3 regions of the Ruminococcus sp. AF20-12LB genome follow, and region 2 is predicted to be linked to each of the others. Evidence: predicted binding sites of a transcription regulator. Region 2 holds the regulator's gene; each other region holds the start of a gene.

Evidence for each region. The regulator Rex, encoded in region 2, represses fermentation and respiration genes when NADH is low (regulators of the CRP and FNR family bind a similar motif). The targets are predictions, from matches to a motif close to ATTGTTAANNNNTTAACAAT.
Region 1: DWX61_RS10790 (NmrA family NAD(P)-binding protein) is a predicted target of Rex. The motif match lies at 3,718-3,737, and genes of this name have one in related genera.
Region 3: gap (type I glyceraldehyde-3-phosphate dehydrogenase) is a predicted target of Rex. The motif match lies at 3,194-3,213, and genes of this name have one in related genera.

What each region holds. Positions count from the first base shown of each region.
Region 1 is NZ_QUGH01000007.1:142,236-152,358, forward strand. It holds gene DWX61_RS10775 (aminomethyltransferase family protein) at 1-660, shown strand, start outside; gene DWX61_RS10780 (MFS transporter) at 672-1,877, shown strand; gene DWX61_RS10785 (PucR family transcriptional regulator) at 1,963-3,510, opposite strand; gene DWX61_RS10790 (NmrA family NAD(P)-binding protein) at 3,760-4,704, shown strand; gene DWX61_RS10795 (aminomethyltransferase family protein) at 4,725-6,074, shown strand; gene DWX61_RS19690 (hypothetical protein) at 6,352-6,492, shown strand; gene DWX61_RS19320 (hypothetical protein) at 6,500-6,622, shown strand; gene DWX61_RS10815 (family 1 glycosylhydrolase) at 6,656-6,778, shown strand; gene DWX61_RS10820 (NifB/NifX family molybdenum-iron cluster-binding protein) at 6,989-7,762, shown strand; gene DWX61_RS10825 (sulfite exporter TauE/SafE family protein) at 7,971-8,681, shown strand; gene DWX61_RS10830 (PucR family transcriptional regulator) at 8,726-9,919, shown strand.
Region 2 is NZ_QUGH01000002.1:216,492-226,614, forward strand. It holds gene cobD (threonine-phosphate decarboxylase CobD) at 1-567, shown strand, start outside; gene DWX61_RS03695 (cobyric acid synthase) at 552-2,072, shown strand; gene DWX61_RS03700 (precorrin-8X methylmutase) at 2,075-2,716, shown strand; gene pdxR (MocR-like pyridoxine biosynthesis transcription factor PdxR) at 2,713-4,029, opposite strand; gene DWX61_RS03710 (pyridoxamine kinase) at 4,122-4,988, shown strand; gene abc-f (ribosomal protection-like ABC-F family protein) at 5,019-6,935, opposite strand; gene DWX61_RS03720 (redox-sensing transcriptional repressor Rex) at 7,147-7,797, shown strand; gene DWX61_RS03725 (NAD(P)H-hydrate dehydratase) at 7,859-9,376, shown strand; gene alr (alanine racemase) at 9,373-10,123, shown strand, end outside.
Region 3 is NZ_QUGH01000003.1:154,341-164,463, forward strand. It holds gene tpiA (triose-phosphate isomerase) at 1-702, opposite strand, end outside; gene DWX61_RS05085 (phosphoglycerate kinase) at 748-1,944, opposite strand; gene gap (type I glyceraldehyde-3-phosphate dehydrogenase) at 2,132-3,151, opposite strand; gene DWX61_RS05095 (histidinol-phosphatase HisJ family protein) at 3,457-4,275, shown strand; gene DWX61_RS05100 (hypothetical protein) at 4,351-6,594, shown strand; gene DWX61_RS05105 (HAD-IC family P-type ATPase) at 6,799-9,357, opposite strand; gene nifU (Fe-S cluster assembly scaffold protein NifU) at 9,447-9,893, opposite strand; gene nifS (cysteine desulfurase NifS) at 9,922-10,123, opposite strand, start outside.

The sequences.
Region 1 (10,123 bases), on a different contig from region 2:
AAGAGGCTTGGATGGCGGAGTTATCCGGTGAATCATGCTTTTGGAGGATATCCGCAAGTTACGGTATCATTTGAGAGCGCTTCCTATAAAGATCCGAAGGTTGTAGAAATGTCACCTGCAAATATTTCATATACTGGAAGTGTTGAACCAGAGAATCTTCGTGCACGTTTCCGGACGCCGGTAGAGGTTGGCTGGCAATGGATGGCAAAATTGGATCATGACTTTATTGGAAGAAAAGCTCTTGAGAAAGAAATGTCAAATCCTCAAAAGATGATTGTATCTTTAATTTGGAATCCGGAAGATATTTTAGATGTACAGGCATCTTTGTATAGAGAGGGGGAGCCTTATAAGCAGATGGAGTATCCTTGTTGCGTTCCGGGCATGTGTGGAGGACATCAGGACTATGTTACCACAAGGGATGGCAAGGTTATTGGTTTATCCAGTAGTGCGGCATATAGTTCCCATTATCATAAAATGATTTCTGAATGTACCATAGATATGGAATATGCCAAAGAGTGCGAAGAAGTGATTGTAAAATGGGGCGATTATGGAAAGCGTATAAAGGATATCCGTGCAGTAATTGCAAAATTTCCATTAAATGATCTGGTTGAGAATAAAAATTATGATATTAGTTCTTGTCCGTATGGCTTTGAAGAATGAAGGGAGTTTCCATGAGTAAAAAAAATAGAAAATGGCTGGTATTTACGATTATGTGTCTTGCATATATGCCGGGAAGTTATGCACAATACCAGTTATCCGTGTATGCCTCGGAACTAATACAATCTTTTGGACTTACAACATCGCAGTTTTCATCTTTATTTACGGCGCCTATGATTGTAGCAATTTTCTTGAGTTTTGTAGGAGGAATGATTTCTGACAAGGTTGGTTCAAAGAAAGTCATTAATATTTCATTTGTTATAGCTGGAATTGGAATGATTGGGAGAGTTTTTGCAAATAGCTATATGCCATTTTTTCTTTGCATGGCATTAACCGGTTTCTCCAATATGTTTGTCAATATTAATGCATCCAAGATTACTGCAAGTTGGTTTGAGCAGGAAAAGCTAGGAATTTTGATGGGCATATTTGGATTTTGCGGACAACTTCCGGGAGCCTTTGCGACAGCAACGACGGCAGTTTTGTTTGATAGCAGGACATCTGCTTTTATTGTATCAGCAATATTCTGTATTAGTGTATTTGTTTTATGGTTGCTTTTTGTGAAAGATAAGCCAGAGGATACAATGGAAGAAAGGGAGAAGATAGATCAGGAAAATCAACCTTCCATTGGGGATTCTCTTAAGGTAGTACTTTCTAATAAAGGTGTATGGCTGGTTTCTATTTGCATTATGATGGCTCTTGGCAGTACGGTAACTTTATCCACTTTTATGCCGATGGCATTGCAGACCATGTATGGAATAGATATGAAAGTATGTGGTACGATTGCATCTATGTTGACATTGGGAAATTGTATTGGCTCTATTACAGGTCCCATTGTATTCTCTAAAATCAAAAATGTTAAAGTGTTTGTATCAGGAGCTGCCGTGTTGAGTTTTGCCGGAATTATTATGTGTTGGAGATTTCCGTCCATATTCGTTTTACACATACTGGTTCTTTATACTGGAATTATGCTTGGAGCGTCAATGCCTATTTTCCTTTCCGCACCGGTTTTGTTAGAAGGACTTGGAACTAAATATGCAGGAAGTGCGGCGGGTGTCATCTCTACATTACAGCTTCTTGGAGCTGTTTTGATTCCAACTTATATCTTAACACCGATTGCGGGAGAAAATTATAGTTTGTTGTTTATGCTTGCATCCATATGTATGGTAATTATGTTCCTCTGTGGGCTGTTACTCCCTCAGTTTGGAAACAATCAAAAGTAAGAATCACAAAATAAATGAAAATCTTCCTATGTTGCAATGAAATTGCTGTCGCAAGCCAAATTTCAAGCATAGGAGGATGTCCAAATTAAAGTGTTTCGCAGATGAGGCAGGATATTAATAAATAGAGAAGCATATTTTCATCCAGGTAATCCAGTGAAATATGGAGCAGGTCTTCGATTTTTCGTAGCCGGTAGATCAAGGTGTTTCTATGAAGATGAAGCGTCCGGGCAGTCTCCGCTATATTTCTTCCGTTGATAAGATAGCATTTTAAATTATGAATGAGTGTGAGATCCTGCTCCATATGGCTTTGCCACAGGGATAAAACAGCTGGGTGGCAGAAGCCCGGCAAGGAGTTTTTTTCCTTAAGGACACCATATAAAACATGCAGAAAGGCTTCATCAAACCTTTGAATATGTTTTTGAGGCTCCAAAGGGTAAGATTTCATAAGCCTGCATTGCCCATATGCCATGGAAAGCTCCGTGAATCTAAAAAAACGGGTGCTTATATAGACCTTAAGGGAAAGCCGTTTTAGCAAATCATCCAGTGCGGCGTATGATTTTTCATAATCAGGATCAAAATCCCGCCTGCGGCAAACCGCAACAATAGAATGTTCAAAATAGAGGACAACTCCATGAGGCAGAATGTTTTTTATCTGATGAATATAGGCAGACTGACGGGTATCCGAGACGTCAGATTCCGGAAGGGAAAATTGATAAAGATACCAAATATCCTCATTCGTATAATTTCTGGCTTGGAGATAATAAGAGGTAGAAAGCTCATCTGCCGGATATCCCTGTAAAAGCCGTATAACATAATAGTTTTCTTCATCCTGCAAAAGAAAAGCCTGAATCTGGTGCTTCATAGCAAGCTCTGTAAAATGAACGACTTCTAATAACAAAGCCTTTTGTGCTTCCGTAAAGGGACCGTTTATATCTGTCGTACCGAATGCTCCAAAGTTTTTTCCCTCAAAATAAAGCGGAGCGGTCAGAGAGTGATGGGATGGATCCTGACGAAAGACGCTGGAGATTAAGCGGTTTCCGCTGTGAATTTCCTGCATAACTCTCTGGTGTTCGTCAGGATATATGGATTCTGTCGGTGTAAAGCCGAAATTGATAACCTCGTCCCAGAGAGTTCCCACGATTTTTTCCTGAAATTTCCCGGTATAATGCAGCAGCTTTCCGGTTGGAGAAAAAAGGGCAATCGGGTTGCAAAGAAAGGTGGACGCATAATCAAGCAGATCTGAAACATCTTTGTTTTCGATAATTATATTTAGGCATTGCTCATACCAGGCATAGTACTTATCAAAAATATCCAGAAACTCACGGAATACCTTATGAAAAGGCTCGTCCGTATATAAGATGGCGGCATGCTCCATCCAGGAAGGGTTTATCTGTCCCTCCTTTGATCCGGTTTTGGTACAGAAAATCAGGAACCGGGGCTTACGTATATCCCATTCCCTATCAAGGAAAGAGCTCTCTTGTGTTAAATACAGAAAATCATTATCAATTATTTCCATGGAATCATCAAGCATGCGGGCATGCCGGAATAATTGATCTAAGCCCGTAGATTTATAAAAAATCCTGTATTTATCAGGAATCCAGTCAAGGATGACAGAAATACTCATAGATTTCATTGCAAAAAACTCCTTTGGTTATTTTTGACGAAAAAAGACAGTATAAATGAATTATATAACTGATGACGGGAGATGGCAACTGCTTTACTATAAATATATAGGAAACACTGTTCAGGCGCCGACAGTTAGAGAAGAGATAATATAATTCAGACAAAAGGAGGGAGGCAATAAAAAGAGCTGAGGGAGCATCCTATAAAGGGGTATCGATTTTTTAATATTATAACTATATAGTTGAAAGGATTATTTTTTATGAAAAAGATATTGTTAAATGGAGTAGACGGAAATTTTGGAAGCAGGTCAGCCCGTGTATTGCTGGAAAAATATCCTCATGAAGCTTTGATTTTTACGGCTCCAACAAAAAATGGTCTTGAAAAATACCAGGCAATGGGCATTGAAACCAGAATTGCCGATTTTAACAATGCGGAAAAACTGACGGAAGCATTTAAAGATGCGGATACAGTTATTCTGATCTCCATGCCATTCGTTGGACCGAAAAGAAGAGCGGCACATAAAATTGCAATTGATGCGGCTGTGGCGGCAGGTGTAAACAAACTGGTTTATACATCGATTGTAGGAGCCGGACATGAGGATATCAATGCTTACGAAGTAAACGATCATGTATGGACCGAAAGGTATATCAAAAAACAGCCCATCCATTATTTGATTCTTCGGGATTCCCAATATGCGGAAGCAATGGTCTCCACATTTGTGGAAGCAGTTGAAAATACAAACGGCATCATCCGCAATAACATGGGAGATGGGAAAATGGCATTTGTTTCGAGGGATGACTGTGCGCTTGCGGCGGCCTGTGCGGCAATGTCTGATTGGGAAGATCGAATTGTTGATATAAATGGAGCCGAGCTTCTGACAATTGCACAGTACATGGCAATCGCCTCGGAGGTTACGGGTAAAAAGACGGAATATCAATATATCAACGATGATGAGATGTATGAGTTCTTTGACTCCATCGGCGTTCCAAGGACAACGGAGGAAATGTGGGCGGACACGGCGAAGAACTTTCCATTTTGCTCAGATGGAATGGTGTCCTTTGGCAGGGCAATCCGTCTGAATCAAATGAGTACATTTACAGATGATTTTGAAAAGCTGACAGGGCAAAAGCCCATCACGGTAAGAGAAATGTTTGAAGATATGGAAAATCATTTAATCGGAACAAGAACATCTACAGATAATTAAAAACAGTAGGAGGACGAAAAATGGCAGAAATGATGAATCCGGCGCTGGAAGGCGCCACCTTATTGTTCCCACAGGGATCTTTTATTACGGCATATGCTTATACGGGCGTGGAGGATGAGATCAAGGCATATCAGACCAGCGCATGGATTGGAACGGCGCTTATGACATCCCCCATTTATGATGTATACGGACCGGATGCCGTTAAATTAATGGGACAGGTTTGTACAAATGATTTTACCACGCTGGGAATGAACGGCATACGCCATGCCGTAATGTGCAATGAGAAAGGTCAGATTCTGACAGACGGCGTTGTAATCCGTATCGGAGAAGATCGTTACAGAACCTACTGGCTTGATCCGGTGATCTCTTATTATGTCAATACATCAGATCTGGATGTGCATGGCGAAAACATGAGCGGAAAGGAATATTTTATCCAGATTGACGGTGAAAAGTCCTTAGAGATTCTGGAAAACGCATTCCAGGCCAATCTTCACGACATCAAATTCGGCAGACATAGAATCCAGGAGGTAAACGGAAAACAGGTACGCATCATCCGGCTTGGCATGTCCGGCAACCTTGCTTATGAAATTCACGGAGATATGGCGGATTATGCGGAGATCTATAATCTGGTATGGGCGGCAGGTGAAAAGCTGGGAGCAAGAAAGCTTGGGCTCCAGGCTTATAACATGTTTAACCATACGGAGGCCGGATTCCCGAATATCAATCTTCACTATCCGCTTCCGTGGCTGGAAACCAGCGAGAAAATGACAGAATATATGCGCACAGTGCCTCAGTTATCCATGTTCAATCTCAATCGAAGGCTTCTCGGAAGTGTGGGGGATGATCTTCAGGCTCGCTTTGTTACTCCCTATGATGTGGGATGGGATTTCCTGATTAAATACAATCATGACTTCATTGGAAAAGAAGCCCTCCTTGAAATGTCGAAAAAGCCCCAAAAAAAATGCGTAACCCTGGAGTGGAACGCCGAGGATGTGGCAGAAGTCTTTGCAACCATGCTCAGCCCTGGGGAGGAACCCTGCGAGGATATTACCAAACCATGCGCGCTTGAATACTATTTCTGTGTCAGAGAGTTTGGTTTTGAGTACCGGGCGGATAAGGTGCTGGCTGCAGATAAGGAGATCGGGATCACAAGCGGAAAAATCATCTCTTATACCTATAACAGCATGATTTCTCTGGCCTTCATTTCCGCAGAATATGCCAAAGAAGGGACGGAGCTTGAAATACTCTGGGGAACGCCGGGAACCCGCCAGATGAAGGTTCGCGCAAAGGTTGCCAGATTCCCGTATAATCAGGATTATATCCGTAATGAAAAGCGGGATGTTTCGGATATACCTGTTTTTGAAAGATGAAACCGGAGATGATTACATAGGGAAAATAAAATTTATGTGTTCCCCTGCAGAGTTTTCAAGCTTTGCAGGGGATCTGCTGTTTATGGGTTTATTCTTTTAACTTAATACATATACCTGTATTAATTATTGAACATAATATAGAATTTATTTCTCATGTAGCAGATTATCTTGTAGATGTAGGAAGAAATGCAGGAAATAAAGGTAATACCAAAGCATGAACCAATCAAGAAAGTATATGTAGAAATGGTAAAGCAGATTGTAGAAAGCGAGGCGAAGAATGATGAAGACGCTGAATGATTATATGGCAATGTCCTATCGTATGGAAATTGTGGAAGATAAAGATGAAGGCGGATTTGTAGTTTCTTATATCCATATGTTCCACGCGATATATATGAAAGTTTTTTTGAATGATTTTTGAAACATTTTTGAAAATTATTAAGAGAAACGGAGCAGCAACTCCGGGACATCTCAGAATTCCGGAGACCTATGAGATGGCGAGAGAACTTGCTGATTATATAGAGAATCTGGGAATTGAAGAATGGAAATAGCAAAAGAAATGATTTAATAAAAGGAAGAAAGCAATGGAGAAAGAAAATAGAAAGTATTCAGGGTTTTCAGAGGATTTTGTCTGGGGTGCAGCAACGAGTGCATATCAGATCGAAGGCGCAGTAAAAGAAGATGGCAAAAAGAACAGTCTGTTTTGATGGAATTAATTTCTGTTATGACAGACTGTTTTTTCTATGCCATTATCAATAGTTGATTTGCGGAAAAACATCGAAATATATGTGTCGTGAGGAGAAGTTTATGCTGTATATAATACTATTAGCTGAGTTATATGGGCATATGTCAAAAACATTATTGACATATGCCTTTTATAGAACTATTATATAAGAAAAGCAAGAAAGGAGCAGTTTATGCCGAGACCAGTAAAATGCAGAAAAGTTTGCCATTTCCCCAATGTTTTAGAATTCTTTCCGGCAGATGATACTGAGAAAAAAACACCTATTGTTCTGACGGTAGATGAGTATGAAACCATCCGTCTGTTGGACAAGAAAGGTTATAGTCAGGAGCAGTGCGCAGTATCTATGCAAGTAGCAAGAACAACTGTTCAGCGAATTTATGAGATTGCCAGGAAGAAAATAGCAGATGCACTCATTGATGGATATCCGCTTAAAATTGAAGGTGGAGATTTCAAAATCTGTGATGGTCAGAGCAGTAACTGTGGACTTGGAGGATGTTACAAGCAGGAGATTCATCAAAAATATGCAGCAGAAAAAGGAGAAGGTATCATGAGAATAGCAGTAACGTATGAAAACGGACAGATTTTTCAGCACTTCGGACACACAGAAACATTTAAGATTTATGATGTAGAGGAAGGAAAAGTAGTACATTCAGAAGTAGTAGATACGAATGGAAGCGGACATGGCGCATTGGCAGGAGTTCTTAAAGCATTGAATGCAGATGTTTTGATCTGTGGCGGAATCGGAGGCGGCGCACAGACAGCGTTAGCGGCAGCCGGCATTAAGCTTTTCGGAGGAGTTTCCGGAGATGCGGATGAAGCAGTAGAAGCGTTTATCAATGAAACACTCGATTATAATCCGGATGTTAAGTGTTCTCATCATGAGCACAGCCACGGGGAAGGACATACATGTGGCGAGCATGGATGTGGAAGCCATAGCTGTCATTAAGAAAAATAGCAAAAAATAATAATACAAAAGAATGTGTCAAGGTAATGGAGAAAGGCAACTGTTGACTTTTGCCTTTTAGCGTGTTAAAATCAAGAATGTAGAAAAACAAAGACGTTTTGCAGTCATTATTGCAAAGCGTCTTTTTATTTTATCAGCAGTGATAAAGAGTGTGCGGTAAACAGATAATACAGAAAAGGAAGAATGCTCTATGAAAGAATTGTTATTTTTGCTTGTATTGTTTGTTTCTAATGTTATTCAGGCTATCACAGGGTTTGCCGGCACGGTATTGGCGATGCCACCTTCCGTTTATTTGCTTGGGCTGGATCATGCAAAGGTGGTCCTGAATGTTATGGCCTGGCTGTCCGGACTGATGATCGCAGTGACCGGATATCGACATATAAACTGGAAAGAATTGCTTAAGATGTCTGCGGTCATGTTGGTTGGAATGTTTGCAGGGATACAGATCTGCCGGATCGTGAAATCTGAAAATATTCTTCTGACAATATATGGAATCATAATCGTCGTAGTTGCATTAAAGAATCTGTGCATCCATACAGAGAAAAAACTTCCGGATCTCATTTTGTGGATAGTTCTGATCCTGGCAGGGATAATTCATGGTATGTTTGTATCAGGAGGGGCTTTACTTGTGATCTATGCAACACAGGTACTGAAAGAAAAAGAAGAATTTCGTGCGACAGTGGCCCCTGTATGGGTGGTGCTGAATTTTTTTTTGATGGTTACCCAGTTCAGGAGCGGCCTGGTTGGAACGGCAGATATTCGACTGATCTGTATCAGTATCCTGCCATTACTTATAGCTACATGGTTAGGTAAAAAGCTGGTATGTAAAGTATCTCAGAAGGTATTTCTGAATCTGACTTATATACTGCTTCTGATATCTGGAGTATCTTTGATCGTCTGATGCAGTTGATCACAGGAAGCTGCGGTGGAGAAAGGTGTATAAATATGGCAGTAACATTGCGTGAGATCATAAAACAGGTACAGCATCTGGAGATGAAGCTGGTAGCAGGTGAGACAGGACTGGATCATGAAGTGTCATGGACGCATATGGTAGACAGCGACACGATTTCTGCATTTCTGCAGGGACAGGAGCTTACTTTTACAACTGGATTAGGATTGAATGAAAATCTGACTCTTCTTCGTCTGGTAAAGGAAGTATGGCGAAACAAAGCCAGTGGAATCGTGATCAATACAGGGCCTTATATCAGTGAGATCGGACAGGATGTTATTGATTTTGCAAATGAAAAGGGATTCCCGGTATTTGAAGTACCGTGGAGGGTTCGAATGGCTGAAATCATGCGGATCATATGTTTTGCAATAACAAAAGAGCAGCAGAACGCAATTGAGGTTGCGACGGCACTTAACAATGCCTTTTTATGTCCGTCTCAGGAAGAACTGTATGTTTCGGCACTGATGAGAAAAGGGTATTTTACAGACAGTGCATATACGGTTGTGAATGTGTGTGTTCTGGAAGACAATGATCGTGTAACAGGAACAAGGCTAGAGCAGATTTTATCTAAACTGAGCAGTCATATCCGCTGCAATTATAATGGGATTTTGTGTTGTGCCCAGGATAAGCAGATCCTTCTGGTTTTGTGTGATTATTCTGATGAAGCATGCAGAAAAACTACAGAGAGGATTTTTCAGATACTATGCAGGATGGTATGTCAGAAGGAACAGATTTTTGTAAGTGTAAGTAAGCAGATTTCCGGGATCAGGCAGATTTATAAGAGCTATCAGTTTGCGGAAAAAATGTCTGATTTATTATGTGTCTGTCAGGTTCCGGGCGAGCAAAGCACAGATGGCGGAAAGATTATTTTTTACAAAGATCTTGGGATTTACAGGGTACTGCTCACACTTACAGATAAGGAAGCAATAAAAGAATATCTGGCAGATACAGTAGCTCCATTGTATGAATATGATGAGATGAACCACTCAGATCTGGTCAGAGTACTTCAGTGCTACCTGGCTAACGACTGCAGTGTCAAAAGTGCGTCACAGGAATTGATCGTACATCGAAATACAATTAATTATAAGCTTGGAAAGGCCGCTGAGATACTTGGAAAAAATCTTTCTGATTTTGATGTGCGTTTTCAGCTGAGGCTGGGTTTCCTGTTATATCAGATGAATGAAATGTAAAAGGAAAATGCGGCAGCAGAATAATAACGATTGTGCTGCAGCACAAAAATAATTGGATAGATGTCTATTGCAGACAGTCAGTGTCGAGAGTAATATATGACTCAGATAAGACAAAGGCGTCTGGTTCACAAATGAATGTGGGCCGGGCGCTTTTCTTATTCTACAACAAATAATAAGTTTGTTTACCGCAAAAATGAACAATAT
Region 2 (10,123 bases):
GAGAAATGCAGAAAGCTGGATATCCTGCTGGTGGTAGATGAATGTTTCCTTGATTTTGTAAAGGAACCGGAAGAGTATTCTCTGAAGCGTTCTCTTTCCGGGTTCAATAATCTTTTTATCCTGAAAGCATTTACAAAAAGATATGCCATGGCCGGGGTGCGGCTGGGCTATGGCCTTTGTTCTGACAGAAAGCTGATAGAAAGGATGGAGCTCTGCGTTCAGCCATGGAATGTTTCCACCATGGCCCAGGCAGCCGGGCTCCAGGCACTTACAGAGACGGAATATGTAGAGGAGGGAAGACAGCTTGTTTTTCGGGAGGCACAGTGGCTGAAGGATGAGCTGGTCCGCATTGGGTATAAAGTATTTCCGTCGGAAGCAAATTATATTTTCTTTAAAGGACCGGAGGAGCTGTTTGACTTCTGTCTGCGCAAGCGGATTCTGATCCGTGACTGTAGCAATTATCCGGGTCTTACAAAGGGGTATTACCGGATCGCGGTAAAGCGCCATGAAGAAAATGTAAAACTGATCGAAGTACTTGAGGGAGGTATATTATGGCAAAAGCAATAATGGTACAGGGAACCATGTCCAATGCCGGAAAAAGCCTGCTGGCTGCGGGACTTTGCAGGATCTTTAAGCAGGATGGATATCGTGTGGCTCCTTTTAAATCACAAAATATGGCACTGAATTCCTTTATCACAGAGGATGGTCTTGAGATGGGACGGGCCCAGGTCATGCAGGCAGAGGCAGCCGGGATCCGGCCGTCTGTCCTGATGAATCCGATCCTTCTGAAGCCAACCAATGATGTAGGCTCCCAGGTGATCGTAAACGGAGAAGTTCTTGGAACCATGAGTGCCAGGGATTATTTCAAATATAAGAAGACCCTGGTCCCGGATGTGATGAAGGCGTACAACGCTCTTGCAGCGGAAAACGATATCATTGTCATCGAAGGTGCGGGAAGTCCTGCCGAGATCAATCTCAAGGATGAGGATATTGTAAATATGGGTATGGCAAAGATGGCCAAGGCACCGGTCCTTCTTGTGGGAGATATTGACCGTGGAGGTGTTTTTGCTCAGCTGATCGGTACGGTAGAGCTTCTGGAGGACGATGAGAAGGCTATGGTAAAGGGGCTGATCATCAACAAATTCCGCGGAGATAAGACTATTCTGGACCCTGGTGTTGTCATGCTTGAGGAAAGAAGCGGGATCCCGGTGGTGGGTGTGGCGCCTTATCTGGATATCCAGGTGGAGGATGAGGACAGCCTGACGGAGCGTTTTGACCGGAAGCAGGAAGCCGGTGTCATTGATATCGCAGTGGTCCGTACACCAAGGATCTCCAACTTTACGGATTTTAATCCTTTTGAGAGCATTCCCGGAGTTTCTCTCCGCTATGTAAAACACCCGAGAGATCTTCACTCTCCGGACATGATCATCCTTCCTGGAACTAAGAACACCATGGGTGATCTGATCTGGATGCGGGAAAGCGGAATGGAGGCAGCAGTTCTCAAGGAAGCCTCCAGAGGCAAGCTGATCTTTGGTGTCTGCGGTGGCTATCAGATGCTGGGTGAAACCTTAAGTGACCCTCATGGAGTTGAAAATGGCGGTTCCATGAAAGGGATGGGACTTCTTCCCATGGAAACGGTATTTGCCGAAAAGAAAACCAGGACCAGGGTGCAGGGGCATTTCGGTCAGCTGTCCGGTGTGTTTGCTCCTCTTTCCGGTGCGGAGATCGAGGGCTATGAGATCCATATGGGCGAAAGTATCCTGAAGGAGAATGCAGGAACAGCAACGAAGATTACAGACAGCGTCAGCGGTAAGAAAAAAGAAGAGGGTGCTTTTGCGGGAAATGTGTGCGGAACCTATATCCACGGCGTTTTTGATAAGGAAGCATCTGCAGAGGCGATCATACGCGTGATCGGCGAGAAAAAAGGGATTGATGTGGAAAATATGACAGGCGTGGATTTTGCGGCATTTAAGGAACAGCAGTATGATATCCTGGCTGCAGAGCTGCGGAAGCATCTGGATATGAAAAAAATCTATGAGATACTGGAAAACGGGATTACGGAGGAAGAATAGAAATGAAAGTAGAGCTTGAAAATGTAAAACCCATGGAGATCGAAAAAAGAAGCTTTGAGATCATCACAGAAGAGCTTGGGGATACTCCCCTGATCCCGGGAACCGAGCTGATCGTAAAACGCTGCATCCACACAAGCGCAGATTTTGATTATGCAAAAAATCTCTGCTTCTCGGAGGGGGCAGTGGAGAAGGCAATGGACGCCATCCGCAACGGTGCCTGCATCGTCACAGATACCCAGATGGCAAAGGCCGGGATCAACAAGCGTGCACTTGCCCGCTACGGCGGTGAGGCTTACTGCTTCATGTCCGACGAGGATGTGGCTGCCCTTGCAAAAAAGAACGGGACTACCAGAGCCACAGCCAGCATGGACAAGGCAGCAGAGATGGATAAAAAGCTGATCTTTGCCATTGGAAATGCACCTACCGCACTGGTACGTCTTTATGAGCTTATTGAGAACGGAAAGCTTTCTCCTGAGCTGATCATCGGTGTGCCGGTAGGATTTGTGAATGTTGTGCAGTCCAAGGAGCTGATCATGCACGCAGATGTGCCTTATATTGTGGCAAAAGGACGCAAGGGTGGAAGCAATATTGCTGCGTGCATTGTAAATGCCCTGCTCTACATGATCGATAACCGGAGAGATTAGGAGCCGGTAACCTCCTTCAGAAGCTGACAGGCAGGCAGAAAATCCTTGGATGGAATGGAGGAGCAGGAGAGGACCAGGGTGACCTCGGCTCCGTTTTCTCTGAGAACCTCCAGTCCCAGACCACGGTTCCGGGCTCTGTCTGTCAGTTCACTGCCTGTGAGAGAACAGGGAAGAGTAAGGGCAAGGCTGGTTCCTGCGGCTCCTGTTTGGATCTGGCAGTCCTGGCCGAAGGTTTCCCGGACAGCCTGGGAAAGAGCCTTCAGCTTCTGGGAATAAAGGCGGCGGAGCTTTCTTGTCTGGGAAGCCAGATGCCCGTCGCGGATAAACTGGCAGAGCGCGATCTGTTCTGCCTTGGAAGCAGTCTGATTATAAAAGGCTGCTTTTTTTGTATATTTTTCCCGGAGAGAGCGCGGCAGTACCATGAAGCTGACACGGATGGAGGGCAGCAGCAGCCTGGAAAAGGAACCGATATAGACAACGTTTTCACCACCTGCAAGACCGAAAAGTGAAGGCGTCGGCTTCTGGAAATAAACAAATTCGTTTTCGAAATCATCCTCAATGATCAGATGGTCATTGATCTCTGCATGACGGATCAGCTCCAGGCGTCGTTTTACCGGCATGATCTCGCCCCATTTCGTCATGTGAGCAGGAGAAACATAGATCACATCGCAGCTTTTGTCCCGGTAATGGACATCAAAGCCGTAATCCTGAAAGATGGTGCTGCATGTGGTGAAGGACGGTGTGGGGAACGAAACGGTTTTCCGTTCATGGATCAGAGGGCAGAGGATCTGGAGAAGGGGCTGGAGACCGGCCCCTACTACAATGTCATCCGGGGAGCAGATCACATTTCTGCGTTCCCGGATATAGTCTGCGAGAACCTCCCGGAAATCGCTTTCGCCCTGGGGTTCGCCATAAGAAAGCATACGGTCGCCCTGGCGGAGGGCGCTTTTGATGTAACGCTGCCACAGATCAAAACGGAAGCTTTCCCGGTCAACACCGGAAGAGGCAAAATCATAAAGGCAGGGCGTGATGTCCTTATCCTGTTTTTCGGGGGTAAGCAGATGCTGCTTGGAAGCAATGCCGGTGACATAATAGCCGCTCTGTGCCCTGGCGATGATATAGCCGTCTGCTGCCAGCAGAAGATAGGCATTTTCGATGGTGGTACGGCTCAGCTTCAGCTCCTGGGCGCATTTGCGGAGGGAGGGCATTTTGCTTCCGGGAAGGAGACGGCCTTCCAGGATCAGCTTCCGGTAATAGTGGTAAACCTCCAGATAAAGGTGTTCTTTTTTGTGTTCTGCGGATATATTTAACATAAGTATGATGATTTCCTTCCAAAAATGATTGCGTAAACCTGACAGTTCATTCTATAATATTACAGAAAAAAACTCAAGACTGGAGAATTACCATGAAAAAAATAGCAGTGATCAATGATCTTTCCGGGCTGGGGAAATGTTCACTGACAGCAGCGATCCCGGTGATCTCGGTGATGGGAGTCCAGGCGTGTCCACTTCCCACCGCTGTTTTAAGCAACCAGACCGGTTATGAAAGTTATTTCTGTGAGGATTTCACAGAGCATATGGAACCATATATGGATCAGTGGAAAAAAAGAGGATTTTTCCCGGATGGGATCTATACAGGATTTCTTTCTGATGATAAGCAGGCAGACAGGATCCTGAAATTTATGGATGCGTTTGCAGGGAAGGATACTCTGATCCTTACAGATCCGGTGATGGGGGATGACGGCGCGGTTTATCCGATCTATACAGAAGAGCTTCGCAGCCGGTTCTGCGAACTGACACGTCGTTCCTATGTGATCACACCGAACCTTACGGAAGCCCTCCTTCTTCTCTACGGAAAAGAAAAAATGGAGGAGATCTGGAATAAACTGCAAAAGGCATCAGAGGCCCGGCGGATGGAAGAGATCCGGGAGATCGGGTGCGGACTTGCCCGGAAATTTTCACTTCCTGCCGTTGTGATCACCGGAGTGGATCACAGGGAGGAGGGGCAGCCTCTGAAAATGGGAAATCTTGTCCTGGAAAACGGAAACAGCTCCTGGGTATTTGCAGAGAAATCCGGCGGAAGCTATTCCGGGACAGGAGATCTTTTTGCATCCGTGCTCAGTGCAGGGCTGGTAAAAAGATATTCCATGAAAACCTGTGCAGAGCTGGCCGTGGATTTTATCTCGGCATCGATCCGGGATGCGGTGGAGGAAGGAACAGACCGTAACGATGGTGTATGCTTTGAACAGCATCTCGGCATGCTGCTTCCATAAAAACATAAGGGGATAAAAAAGAGCTGACCGTCAGGCCAGCTCTTCCCATTTTTCATAAAGCTCTTCCAGTTCTTCAGCGATGGCTGCTTTTTCGCGGCTCAGCTTTGTACATTCCGCTACATTGGTGCAGACATCCGGAAGGACCATGGTTTCGTCGATCTCGCTGTCTCTTGTTTCCAGCTCTTCGATACGGGCTTCGACTTTTTTCAGCTCGGCTTCCCGTTTTCGTTTCTTTGCCTGTTCTTCCTTCATCTGCTGCCAGGAAAGCTTGTTCTCGGAAAACGTTTTTTCTTCGGCAGGTGCCTCCGGAGAAGTACTTCCCGGTGCATAGGTACTGGTCAGCTCATCCTTCTTTTCCAGATAGTAATCATAATCACCGATGTAATTTACCACTGCCTGGTTTGTCAGCTCCATGATCCTGGTCGCAGTCTGATTGATAAAGTAACGGTCATGGGATACATAAAGGACTGTACCGGTGTAGCTGACCAGTGCTTCCTCCAGGATCTCCTTGGAGGCAATATCCAGATGGTTGGTAGGCTCGTCAAGGATCAGGAAGTTGGCTTCGGAAAGCATCAGCTTTGCAAGGGAAACACGGCCTCTTTCTCCACCGGAAAGTGCGGAGATTTCCTTGAAAACATCATCTCCGGTAAAGAGAAATGCGGCAAGCATATTTCGGATCTCGGTCTCTGTGAGAGTCGGATAAGTATCGGAGATCTCCTGGAAAATTGTCTTGTCCATATGCAGAACATGATGTTCCTGATCGTAATAACCGATCTGCACTTTGGAACCAAGGGAAAATTTGCCGGCATCTGCTTCAATAAGACCGTTGATGATCTTCAGCATGGTGGTCTTTCCGGTTCCGTTGTTTCCGATCAGTGCCACACGCTCGCCTCGTTTGATATCAAAGGAGATATCGGAGAACAGGGTCTGTCCCGGAAAGGCCTTGGAAAGCTCTTCTACGTGGAGCACATCGTTTCCGCTTAACACCCGTGGCTCCAGAGAGATACGCATCCGGTCCTGGAGCTCAAGAGGTTTTTCGATCCTCTGTACACGGTCCAGCATTTTTTCACGGCTTTCCGCACGCTTGATGGATTTTTCACGGTTAAAGGATTTCAGCTTGGCGATAACGGCTTCCTGATGCTTGATATCCCGCTGCTGATTTAAGTATGCCTTGTACTGTGCGTCACGAAGCTGAGCCTTCTTGAGAGCATAGGCAGAATAGTTGCCGCTGTATACGCGGGTCTGTCCGGCTTCGATCTCAATGACCTTGGTGACCACCTTATCCAGAAAATAACGGTCATGGGAGACGATAAAAACAGCTCCCGGATAATTCAAAAGATAAGTTTCCAGCCAGGAGATGCTTTCCATATCCAGGTGGTTGGTTGGCTCATCCAGAAGCAGGATATCCGGCTTGGAAAGAAGCATCTTGCCCAGTGCCACACGGGTTTTCTGACCGCCGGAAAGAGTTTCGATCTGCTTGTCATAATCTTCCTCCGTGAAGCCGAGACCCTTTAAGACACCGGTCAGCTCACTTTTGTAAGCGTATCCGTTTTCCAGTTCAAACTGATGAGTTAGACGGGTATAGGTTTCCATCAGACGGTTCAGATCATCACCGGTCACGGTGTTCATTTCCTGTTCCATATTGCGGATACGGCGTTCCATATCGATGATGTGCTGCTTGGTGGTAAGAAGCTCCTCGTAGATGGTATGATGTCCGTGGATATCCTGGTACTGGGCAAGATAGCCGATATTTTTATCCCGGGCAAGCACCACGGTACCGGAATCAGCAGAAAGCTCCTGCATGATGATCCGCAGCAGTGTGGTCTTTCCTGCACCGTTGCAGCCGATCAGAGCAGCCTTTTCACGGTCTTCAATGTGAAAGGATGCATCATTTAAAATTACTTTTTCGCCAAAGGCCTTGCATATATTCTGACATGATAAAATCATAAAAACTGTCCTCCTGTATAAAGAATCACCCCTGTTTATGCCTGAACAGGGAAAAATCCTCCACCTATTATAACGGAAACTGCCGGGATTTCAAAGAAAAAATCAATTATTAGAAAAATTATAAAGAAATTTGTACAGAATAGACAACTTTAATTGACAGGAAAATGTCAATTCGTTATAATTAACCTAGTGTAAGGTAAGGAGGAAAACTATCGTGGAGACAAAACAAATCTCGAAAGCGGTGATTAAGCGTCTGCCACGCTATTACCGCTACTTAGGAGAGCTGATGGAAGACAATGTAGAACGTATTTCTTCCAATGAATTAAGTAAGAAGATGCATACCACAGCTTCTCAGATCCGTCAGGATCTTAATAATTTCGGCGGTTTTGGGCAGCAGGGGTATGGCTATAATGTACATTATCTTTATACAGAGATCGGTAAGATCCTGGGACTGGATACCGTTCATCCGATGATCATTCTGGGTGCTGGTAATCTGGGACAGGCACTTGCCAATTATGTGGATTTTGAGAAGCGTGGCTTCAGGCTGGTTGGTATCTTTGACGTAAATCCTGTGCTTGAGGGCATCGCAGTCCGTGGACTTGAGATCCAGATGCTCAGTGAGCTTCCGTTTTTCCTGAGAGAGAATAACGTGGAGATCGCAATCCTGACACTTCCTAAGAACAAAGCCAAGGAAATGGCAGATATCCTGGTGGAGAACGGGATCAAGGCAATCTGGAATTTTGCACATCTTGATCTTGAGACACCGGATGATGTGATCGTAGAGAACGTTCATCTTTCCGAGAGTCTGATGACACTGTCTTATAATCTCAGTAAATACAGGCAGGAACATGTGGATAAGTAAGAATTGTTAAGCTGCCGGAGACGGCAGCTTTCTCTATGATAGAGGGGAGGCAGAAGACAGAATGAAGAAGCTTGTTACCTGCAAAGAAATGAAGGATCTGGACTCCACAACGATCCGTGAGATCGGAGTTCCCTCCGAGGTTCTGATGGAGCGGGCAGCACTGAAGGTGGTAGAGGAAACAGAAAAGTATCTCCAGAAGGACGAAAGGATCCTGGTAGTTTGCGGAAGCGGAAATAATGGCGGTGACGGTATCGCTGTTGCCAGATTGTTCCATCTGAAGGGGATTCGGGTAGAGTTTTATATGGTCGGAAACAAAGATAAAATGACCAGAGAGACAGCTCTTCAGTATAAGATCGCTTCCGGTTATCGTGTCCCGGAGGTGAATAACCCGCAGTGGAGTGAATATACTACTATAGTAGATGCCGTGTTTGGGGTAGGCCTGACGCGTCCGATCGAGGGGCATTATGCTGATATCATCCATGAGATGAACAGTGCGAGGGCCAAAAAGATCGCAGTTGACATCCCGTCAGGAGTGAACGGAGATACTGGCCTGGAAATGGGAATTGCCTTCAGCGCCGATCTGACTGTCACATTTGCCTACCGGAAAAGAGGCCTTTGCTTTTATCCGGGAAGACTGTATGCAGGAAGGATCGTTACCGCCGATATCGGGATCTATGAACAGGAAGCTGTGACTGCATCTGCCGCCTGTCTGGAAAATAAAGATCTGAAGCTGTTTCCGGAACGTGATCCCGGCGGAAACAAGGGTACCTTCGGAAAAGTGCTCTTTGTGACCGGAAGTGAGGGAATGTGCGGAGCTGCTTATTTAAGCGCCAGTGCAGCACTTCGTGCCGGTGCGGGAATGGTAAAGATCCAGACTGTGGAAGCCAACAGGATCCCACTGCAGATACTCCTTCCGGAGGCTATGGTCTGCAGCCGCTTTGATCAGGAATCCAATGAACAGCTTCTATCCTGGTGTGATGTGATCGTGATCGGACCGGGACTTGGAACATCAGTGGCCAGCCGTGAGAGAGAACAGTGGTTTCTCACGGCGGCTGCCCGGGAGAAAAAACCGCTGATCCTGGATGCTGACGGTCTGAACCTTCTGGCTGCACATCCTCAGTGGCACCAGTATCTGGGAGAGCATGTGGTTCTGACACCGCATATCGGAGAAATGAGCCGGCTCAGTGGCAGAACGATCCAGGAGATCCAGCATGAGATCGCAGATACTGCATTGAAATGCGCTGCGGAAACAGGCTCTGTGTGCGTATTGAAGGATGCATGTACAGTGATCGCAGATGAGAAAGGACAGATGTATCTGAATCTTTCCGGTAATTCCGGAATGGCAACTGCAGGAAGCGGAGATGTGCTTTCCGGGATCCTGGCAGCAGTGTTATGTATGTATCTGAAAACGGAGGAACAGCCTCCCATGGTTTTAAAGGCCGCGTTAGGTGTTTATCTTCACGGACTTTGCGGTGATCTTGCAGCCGCTGAAAAAGGAAAGCGCAGTATGCTGGCGGGAGATATCATAGAATATCTGCCCAGGGCATTAGCTATAGGTGAAGAGGAGTCGGAATTATGAAAAAATACGAGAGAGTAAAAGCACTGGTATCACTGGACGCCATTGCCCACAATTTTGAGGAAATGCATAAAAATGTCAAAGAAGGGACAAAGATCATCGCTGTGATCAAAGCGGATGGTTATGGCCATGGAGCCAGAGCTATTGCCCGTCTGATCCAGGACTATGACTATATCTGGGGATTTGCAACAGCTACTGCAGAGGAGGCACTGGAGCTTCGGCATGCAGGGATCACCAAGCCTGTCCTGATCCTTGGCCTTGTATTTGAGGAATATTATGAGGAACTTGCAGCCAATGATATCCGGATTACCATATCGGATCTTAATACAGCGGCAGAATATGCAAAAGCAGGTGCACGCATTGGAAAAAATGTACATATTCATCTGGCTCTGGATACGGGAATGACAAGGATCGGATATGCGGATATTCCGGAAAATGCGGTAAAGATCGAAAAAATCTCAAAAATCCCGAATCTGGTGATCGAGGGAATGTTTACTCATTTTGCCAGGGCGGATGAGGCTGACCGTTCTCCTGCACTGGTGCAGCTGGACCGTTATCTCCGTTTTGCAGAGCTTCTGGAAAAAAGAGGCGTTCATATCCCGGTACGTCACTGCTCCAACAGTGCAGGTATCATCCGTGTTCCGGAAGCAAATCTCAATGTCGTTCGTGCCGGCATCACCATTTACGGTATTTATCCGTCAGAAGAAGTAGAACGTGATATCGTGAAGCTGACACCTGCAATGGAGCTGA
Region 3 (10,123 bases), on a different contig from region 2:
GCCTACAAGACCGCCGTCGATGTCAGCCTGAGCGAATAAGTCAGGAGCTGTTGCAGCGTTTACAGATCCGCCGTACTGAATACGGATCTCTGCTGCTGTAGCATCATCATAGATCTCAGCGATGCATTTACGGATATCAGCGCAAACCTCCTGAGCCTGCTCTGTTGTAGCTGTCTTACCTGTTCCGATAGCCCAGATCGGCTCGTAAGCGATAACTGCTGTCTTAGCCTGATCAGCTGTAACACCCTGGAATCCAACCTTAACCTGCTGACGGATGAAATCCATTGTCACGCCCTGCTCTCTCTGAGTAAGTGTCTCGCCGCAGCACATGATCGGTGTGATACCATGCTCGAAAGCTTTGAGCATTTTTTTGTTAACGTCTTCGTTTGTCTCACCGAAGTACTCTCTTCTCTCGGAATGTCCAAGTACTACGTACTTAACGCCTGCATCTACGAGCATAGCCGGAGCGATCTCGCCTGTGTAAGCACCTTTCTCCTCGAAGTACATGTTCTCAGCGCCAACCTGGATGTTTGTTCCTTTAGCTGCCTCAACAACAGGAATGATGTCGATAGCCGGTACGCAGAACACTACATCAACTTCGTCGTTAACAACAAGCGGTTTTAAAGTCTCAACCAGCTTTACAGCCTCGCTTGGTGTCATATTCATTTTCCAGTTTCCAGCAATAATTTTCTTTCTTGCCATTGTTTTATCTCCTTTTTTGTGTTTATGGAACACTTTATTTTTTTATCAGTCTTTATCGTTAGCTGCAGCTACACCCGGAAGCTCTTTTCCTTCAAGGAACTCAAGAGATGCACCGCCACCTGTGGAGATGTGTGTCATCTTGTCGCCATATCCAAGGATATTTACTGCTGCTGCGGAATCACCGCCACCGATGATCGTTGTTGCATCTGTCTCAGCAAGAGCTTTTGCAACTGCCTCTGTACCATGTGCAAAGTTCGGCATCTCGAAGCATCCCATCGGTCCGTTCCATACAACTGTCTTAGCATCTTTAACAGCATCTGCAAAAATCTTCTCTGTCTCTGTTCCGATGTCCATTCCTTCCCATCCGTCCGGAATTTCACCACGTTTAACGATCTGGATGTTGCAGTCGTTGGAGAAGGCATCACCGATTCTGTTATCTACAGGAAGAAGAAGTTTCACACCCTTCTCCTCTGCTTTCTTCATCATGTCGAGAGCATACTGAAGGTAATCATCCTCGCAGAGGGATGTTCCGATGTGTCCGCCCATAGCTTTGGAGAATGTATAGGACATACCACCACCGATGATCAGTGTATCTACCTTATCAAGAAGGTTGTTGATTACAGAGATCTTGCTGGAAACCTTAGCACCGCCAAGAATTGCAACGAATGGTCTCTCTGGATTATTTACAGCGTTTCCGAGGAAATCGATCTCTTTCTGCATCAGATATCCTACAACTGCTGTCTTAACATATTTGGTAACACCTACGTTGGAGCAGTGAGCTCTGTGAGCAGTTCCGAATGCATCGTTTACGAATACATCGCAAAGAGAAGCAAGGTCTTCGCTGAACTTATCTTCGTTCTTTGTCTCTTCTGCACGGTAACGTGTATTCTCAAGAAGAATTACATCGCCATCTTTCATCTCAGCAACAGCAGCTTTTGCGTTTGGTCCTACTACCTCAGGATCTGCTGCAAATTTCACTTCCTGTCCAAGAAGCTCAGAAAGACGAACAGCTACAGGTGCAAGAGAAAGCTCCGGTTTCGGCTCTCCCTTCGGTTTTCCGAGGTGGGAGCAGAGGATAACCTTTCCGCCGTCTGCGATCAGTTTCTTGATTGTAGGAAGAGCAGCCACAAGACGATTCTCGTCTGTGATCTTTCCATCCTGAAGCGGAACGTTAAAGTCACATCTTACAAGTACTCTCTGTCCTTTTACATTGATATCATCAACACTTTTTTTGTTCAGCATTTCTATATCTCCTTAACTTTTATTTCTGCCGGAAGCAGATCAATAAGGGCGAGCGGTATTGTTGTCCGCTCTGTCAACAGTCATTTCCTCAGATATTCTTTTGTTTGATCTTTTGGAAAAAAAGGGCCCGGTCCTCTTCAGACCGGACCCTTTCTGAGTCTATTCTTCTACACTCGTTCGCTGAAAATTAAGCGTTCAGAAGGCTTCCGAAGTGCTTGATTGTACGAACCATCTGGCTTGTGTAGGAGTTCTCGTTGTCATACCAGGAAACTACCTGAACCTCTGTTGTGCCATTCTCAAGTGGAAGTACCATTGTCTGAGTAGCATCGAAGAGGGAACCAAATCTCATACCAACGATATCGCTGGATACGATCTCATCCTCGTTGTATCCGAAGGACTCGTTAGAAGCTGCTTTCATAGCTGCGTTGATCTGCTCTTTTGTAACATTTCCTTCAACTACTGCTGTAAGGATTGTTGTAGAACCTGTTGGGGTAGGAACACGCTGTGCAGAACCGATAAGTTTGCCGTTAAGCTCTGGGATAACAAGTCCGATAGCTTTAGCAGCACCTGTGCTGTTCGGAACGATATTAACTGCAGCTGCACGGGATCTTCTCAGATCGCCTTTTCTCTGCGGTCCGTCAAGTGTCATCTGATCGCCTGTGTAAGCGTGGATTGTGCACATGATACCAGATTTGATCGGTGCAAGATCGTTAAGAGCCTTAGCCATTGGTGCAAGGCAGTTTGTTGTACAGGAAGCTGCGGAGATGATCTTGTCCTCGTTTGTAAGACCCTGATGGTTTACGTTGTAAACGATTGTCTTAAGGTCGTTTCCAGCCGGAGCGGAAATAACTACGTGCTTAGCACCTGCATCGATATGAGCCTGAGCTTTGTCTTTAGATGTGTAGAAACCTGTGCACTCAAGAACTACGTCTACACCGATCTCTCCCCAAGGAAGCTCTGCAGCGTTAGCCTTAGCATAGATTTTGATCTCTTTTCCGTCTACTGTGATGGAATCCTCTCCTGCTTTAACTGTATCAGCAAGAGCATATCTTCCCTGTGTAGAATCATATTTTAATAAGTGAGCAAGCATTTTAGGAGATGTAAGGTCATTGATTGCTACAACCTCGAATCCCTCTGCTCCAAACATCTGACGGAATGCAAGACGACCGATACGTCCAAAACCATTAATTGCAACTTTTACTGCCATGATAAATTCCTCCTATGAATTGAATGGTGATTAAATCGTTCCTTTGTTAAAGAAACATCAACCTGTTTCATATTGTACCTAATTCCAAACAAAAATTCAAGAGCATTTTATAAAAAAGAACATTAAAATAAATATTAAGAAAATTTCTGAAAAATGTGCTATAATTCTCTGATAGAAAGTTCTGTCCTGCTGAGCGCCAAAAGAGATATCCCTGCTCCCTTCCGGGAGCCTTACTTTTCCGGCTTCATAGCAGGCAGATATGATCATTGTCACAGAATATAAAGGCTTGAATATGGAGGTACAAAATGGACCAGAAAATTTTATGGGACTGCCATATGCACTCCTCTTTTTCCGCAGATTCCGATACACCGATGGAAAAGATGATCCAGACTGCCGCAGACAAGGGTCTCATGGGAATCTGTTTTACTGAACATTTTGATCCGGATTATCCTGATACTCCGGAAAATCTTGATTTTTCCCTGAACATCCCTGCATACCGCCAGAAGCTTGAGAGTCTTGCGGATGCTTTTAAAAACCAGATCCAGGTTAACTTCGGGATCGAGCTTGGACTTCAGCCTCAGCTTGCAGAATCTTTTTCCGATCTTCTGAAGGAAGTTCCTTTTGATTTCGTTATTGGTTCCTCCCATGTGGTGCACGGATACGATCCTTATTATCCTTCTTATTTTGAGGGCCGTAAGGAATCCGCATGTTACATGGAATATTTTGAATCCATCCTGGAAAATATCGCTGCTTTTGATGAGATGGATGTGTATGGACATATCGACTATGTAGTACGTTATGGTCCAAATCGGAACCGTCAGTATTCTTATGGAAGATATAAGGAGATCCTGGACGAGATCCTGCGGACACTGATCCGCAAAAATGTGGGGATCGAGCTGAACACAGGCGGTTATCACTATGGGCTTGGTGAACCAAATCCATGTGTCAATATTATCCGACGCTACCGTGAGCTTGGCGGTGAGATCATCACCATTGGTGCAGATGCCCATACTCCGGATAAGATCGGCTATGCTTTTGACAAGGCAGCTGATATTTTCCGTGAATGTGGTTTTTCCTATTATGCTGTATTTAAAAATCGTCGCCCTATTTTTCATAAACTGTAGCTCTGTTTCTCTCTCACGTGAGAGAGTTTACACTTTTATACCGAAAATATCATTTTATCTAAGGAGGAACTCTATATGTCAACAAAAAGACTCCAGAAAAAGAAAGCTGCCATGCAGGCAAAAAAAGAAAAGCAGCTGAAAAAAAATACCCCTGCTGCCAAATCTGTTGAAAATACTAAAGTCGAAGTAAAAAAACTTGAAACCGTAAAGAAGGAAACGCTTAAAGTCGAGACCTCTAAAACTGAACCGATCAAGGTTGAAACTTCAAAGACTGAGCCGATCAAGGTTGAGACTTCAAAGACCGAGCCGATCAAGGTTGAGACCTCTAAGACTGAACCGATCAAGGTTGAGACTTCAAAAACTGAGCCGATCAAAGTTGAGACTTCAAAGACCGAGCCGATCAAAGTTGAGACTTCAAAGACTGAGCCGATCAAAGTTGAGACTTCAAAAACCGAGCCGATCAAAGTTGAGACTTCCAAGACCGAGCCGATCAAAGTTGAAACTTCAAAGACTGAGCCAATCAAGGTTGAAACTTCTAAAACCGAGCCGATCAAAGTTGAGACTTCTAAAACCGAGCCGATCAAAGTTGAAACTTCTAAAACTGAGCCGATCAAGGTTGAGACCTCTAAGACTGAACCGGCGAAAGTTACTACTTCCAAGACCGAGCCTCTGAAAGTCGAAACCTCCAAGGAGGACACAGCTTACGATGCCCTCTACGAGAAACGTCTGAAACACTACTACAATGATCTGAAATGGCTCTACTGTGAACTGTTCCGCGATCATCCGGAAGTTGCCGGCACATTCTCAAGCCTCACAAAAAAGATGAAAGAGATTTACCGTGAGCGCTCTCTTTCCATGAAGGAAGCTGACCAGACCTGCGTTGCTGATCCTGACTGGTTCCGTAAGACTACTTTCACCGGAATGGCTGTAAATCCTGCTGACTTCGCAGATACTCTTTCCGGTCTATCTGATAAACTGGACTATATCAGCGAATGCAAAGCAGACACTCTGTACCTGACAGATCTTTTCCAGGCAACCTCCAATTGCTCCCTTTGCATTATCCCGGAGATCGGAACCTCCGAAGATCTGTACACACTTGCAGCTAACTGTAGGAAAGCAGGTATCCGCCTGGCTCTTGAGATCCCGTTAAGCCTTTCTGTGGATGACCCACAGTCCGGTGCGCCGTGTGTGCTCCAGACTCCGGCTTATTTCAATGCAATGCTTCTTCAGATCCTGGAACTTGCAAATGAAGGTGCTTCTGTATTCAGCCTTGGTGTCCTTCCGATGATGCCGGAAGAAAATCTCTGGAAGCTTCACTCTCTGCTACGTATGACCAGAATGGTGTGTGAGATCGTATGCCCCGGAATTCTTCTCCTTGGCGAAACAGACCGCCCACCTGCAGAGGCTGCTGCATTCGGCGGAACTTCCGATATGCCGGAACTTCACATTGTAAACAGCACCCGGCTGATGTCCGATCTCTGGCATACCGTTGCCACAAAGGACACTGCCCTTCTCCGCCGGGGAATTGACAGAGCTGCAGACCTTCCGCAGGCACCGGTATTCCAGAATTACCTCCGTAACCGCAACACTGTACGTTGGAACCTAGACTATGATTTCCTGAAAGGAAGCTTTATCACAGAAGGACCTCACAGAGATTATCTGAATGAATTCCTGGCAGGTATTTTCCCTGATTCCTTTGCCCGGGGTGAAATTTATGTAAATCCGGAAAACGAGGAATCTGAGCTCTGCGGAACAACCGCATCTCTTGCAGGAATTGAGCGTTTTGATTATGAAGGAAATATGGAGGGTGTCAGCCGGGGAATCCGCTATGACGTAACACTTCATGCATTGCTTCTTTCCCTCCCCGGAATTCCGGTACTTCGAAGCGGTGACGAGGTCGGACAGCTGAATGACTACACCTATAAAGCAGACATTTCCAAAGCATCTGATCCCCGCTGGCTCCACAACGGACGTTTCAACTGGGCACTTGCCAGGAACAGAGCCGATGTCGAAACGATTCAGGGACGCATTTTCAACAGCCTTGAGCAGCTGGAATCCATCCGCGCCAGCCATCCGGTATTTGCACCTGAAGTTCCTGCACATACGGTGGAAACCTGGGAAAGGGCTCTCCTTGCCCTGGTAAGAGAAACTTCTGAAGAAAAGCTGATCTGCATCTACAATTTCAGTGATCAGGATAAGGTAGCCTGGATCAACGAACAGGACGGTACTTACACAGATCTTCTCACAGGAGTTCAGAGAGACGCACAGGCTGTAGAGATCCCTGCCTTCGGATTTATCTGGCTTATGCACACGAAATAATAACTTCGTCAGGCGGATATCCACAATCTGCATTCTCTACACAGATCTGCACCGGATAACTTCTCCACAGTTTATTCGCCCAAAAAAGGTTACTGTTCACTCCGTTCTCAGTAACACACCTCGCGGGATATTACCAGTGAACAGTAATCAAAAAAGAACACTGCCATTTTCAACGGGCAGTGTCCTTTTTTATTTCTCATATTATTATTTTCTCAGCTTATCAATAAATGCGGCAAATTTCCCCTGTTCCCCACTATCCAGCGAACGACTGTAAATATTTCTGAGCCAGGCCGTGATCACATCGATCAGGATCGGAGAAAATGTCATCAAAAGGAACACCAGAATGATCATTCCGAATTCCAGAGATCCCAGTGTCAGAAGATTCTGCAGAACCACCGCCGCACCGAAAAAGATCACCTGCATACTGTAAATGATCACCTTTCGATAGGTATTCAAAGGCGCATAAACCGTCTTAAGTGCCGCCATATAATTCCATCCTGTCACAAGCACACAGGCTGTATTCAGCATGGCATTGGAATGGTATACATTCTGGCATACCAGCATCACACTGAACACACAGCCCGTGATGGTCACAGCAGCCGGAAATGCATTCATAAACACATGACGCAAAAATGTATGGTCGATCTTCTCATAATTATTCTCCTGTGCCAGAAGGAACGTAGGAATACCAACAGCACAGGCACTGATCAAAGACATCTGGATCGGCTCAAAAGGATAAGAATCCCCGAAGAAGATCGTAATCAGTGACAGCAGCACGGAAAAAATCGTTTTGATCAGAAACATAGATGCCGCAGTACGGATATTATTTACAACCCGGCGTCCCTGATTCACGATTTCCGGCATTGCTGCAAAATTAGAATCCAGCAATACCACATTGGCAATATTCTTGGCGGCATCACTGCCCTCAGCCATGGCAATACTGCAGTCCGCCTCTTTAAGCGCCAGAACATCATTGACACCATCACCGGTCATGGCAACCGTATGCTTCTGAGCCTGCAAAGACTTCACCATTGCCTGCTTCTGCTGAGGTGTTACACGTCCGAACACACTGTATTCTGCAACTGCCTCGTCCATCTGTTCCTGGGTTGTGATCGTTGTCGCATCTATATAATGCTCTGCATTTTTAAGACCTGCACGTCTGGCAATTGCAGAAACTGTCACCGGATCATCACCGGAGATCACTTTCAGATCAACACCCTGACTTTCGAAATATGCCAGCGTATCCGGTGCCTCTGCACGGATCACATCCGTAATAAGCAAAAGTCCGACAGGTTCCAGTCCCCCCGGAAGCTCCGCACCCTCACTCACATTTACACTATGGGCAAGGACCAGCACACGAAGACCTTCCTCTGCAAATCCGCCACAATACTCCATCAATTCCGGGTTCCCTTCCGGGAAAAGAAACTGCGCTGCACCCATCAGATAAGTACCTGCATCTGTAAATGCAGCTCCGCTGTACTTCCTGTCAGAAGAAAACGGGATCACATGATCCAGCTCCATATCCTGAGATACTTTAAATCTTGCCCTGAGTGCATCGGCAGTGGCATTCTGATCCTTCAGCACAGAAAGCAGATTTCCCATGATATGCTCGATCTCCCGGAGCTTCTCCGGATTTTCCTGACTGTGTTTCTCCGGGTCAGTGTCTGACTTTTCCTGCAATACGAGATTCGCGCTTCCATCCTCCTTTGCGATAGCATCTGTTGCTGAAACTGCAGAGGCAGCAGAACTTTCAGTTCCATCGCTGTCACCTTCGCCGGATTCAGGATCTTTCCCGGATATTTTCTCGGAAATCTCATCATACACCGGCGGATAGCTTTCCACCGCTTCCACACACATGGTACCCTCTGTGATAGTTCCTGTCTTATCCAGACAGAGCGTATCCACGCGTGCAAGAGTTTCTATACAGTACAGTTCCTGCACCAGCGTCTTCTTCTGAGCCAGCTTCAGTGCCCCCAAAGTCAGTGCCACACTGGTAAGAAGGACAAGCCCCTCCGGGATCATTCCCAGGACCGCTGCAACCATATTGACAACAGAATCCCGGATATTATCTCCCACAAAATAGTACTGTTTATAAAAAAGCAGCGCCCCCATTGGTACGATAATGATACTGATCACCTTCAGAATGGCATTCAGGGAATTTCTAAGCTCTGAATTATGGCGTTTGAATTCCTTTGCCTCGCTGGTGATCCTTGACGCATAGTTGTCGCTTCCCACATGGATGATCTGGCAGCAGGCCTGTCCCGCCGTCACAAAGCTTCCGGAAAAAAGCTCATCTCCCGGATTCTTCGGAAGATTGTCTGCCTCACCGGTAAGCAGGGATTCATTGACCTCAAGGCTTCCCTCCAGGATCTTCGCATCTGCCGGAACCTGTTCTCCGGTCTTCAGGAATATCAGATCATCGACAACCAGCTTCTCTGTAGAAATTTTCCATTTTTTTCCTTCACGCAGAACAACCGTCTTGGATTCTGTCAGGATTGCCAGCTTGTCAATAGTTTTCTTAGCACGGACCTCCTGAATGATCCCGATCACGGTATTAATAAAAATGATTCCTACAAACATGGAGTTTTTGTAGGAACCAACCAGCAGTACGAGAACCAGCAGCACCAGGTTCAGAAAATTGAAGAATGTCAACGTATTCTCCAGAATAATCTGCTTATATGTCCTGGTGTTGGGGTTTTCGTTATTATTTACCTGACCCTGCGCAATTCTTTCCTGAACCTCTTCGTTCGTAAGTCCTGTCATGCTTCTTACTTACCTGTCCTTTCAATGGCTTACGGTTCTGTTCAACTGAAGCTTGCTCATGCCCCGGTTATGATCGTAAATAAAAGGGATCAATACTCCTCTTCTGTATCCTCTTCACCCTCGTGGATATCAGACTTCGGTTTGGAAAGACCCTCGATCTTAATGTGATGTTTCTCTGCATAATCCCAGAGAGCTGCATGAATTGCTTCCTCAGCAAGCAGGGAACAGTGGATCTTCACCGGCGGAAGTCCGTCCAGAGCCTCCATAACGGCCTTGTTGGTTACTTCCATAGCTTCCTCAATGGTCTTGCCCATTACAAGTTCTGTTGCCATGCTGCTTGTTGCAACTGCTGCACCGCATCCAAATGTTTTAAACTTGCAGTCTTTGATAATATGAGTTTCGTCATCGATATCAAGGAATATTCTCATAATATCACCGCATTTTGCATTTCCTACAGTACCCACGCCACTTGCGTTCTCGATCTCACCTACATTACGTGGATGCTGAAAATGATCCATTACTTTTTCACTATACATTATTTTTTCCTCCTGGCAAGTATTTTTATTATTTTTTCTGTTTTTTAATAAAATCTTCATATAACGGAGACATGCTTCTTAAGTTTGCAGTAATATCTTTCAGCTTATCTACTACAAAATCAACATCCTCCATTGTCGTCTCCTCGCTTAAGGTCATACGGAGAGATCCGTGTGCGATCTCATGAGGAAGACCGATAGCTAACAAAACATGTGACGGATCCAGAGAACCG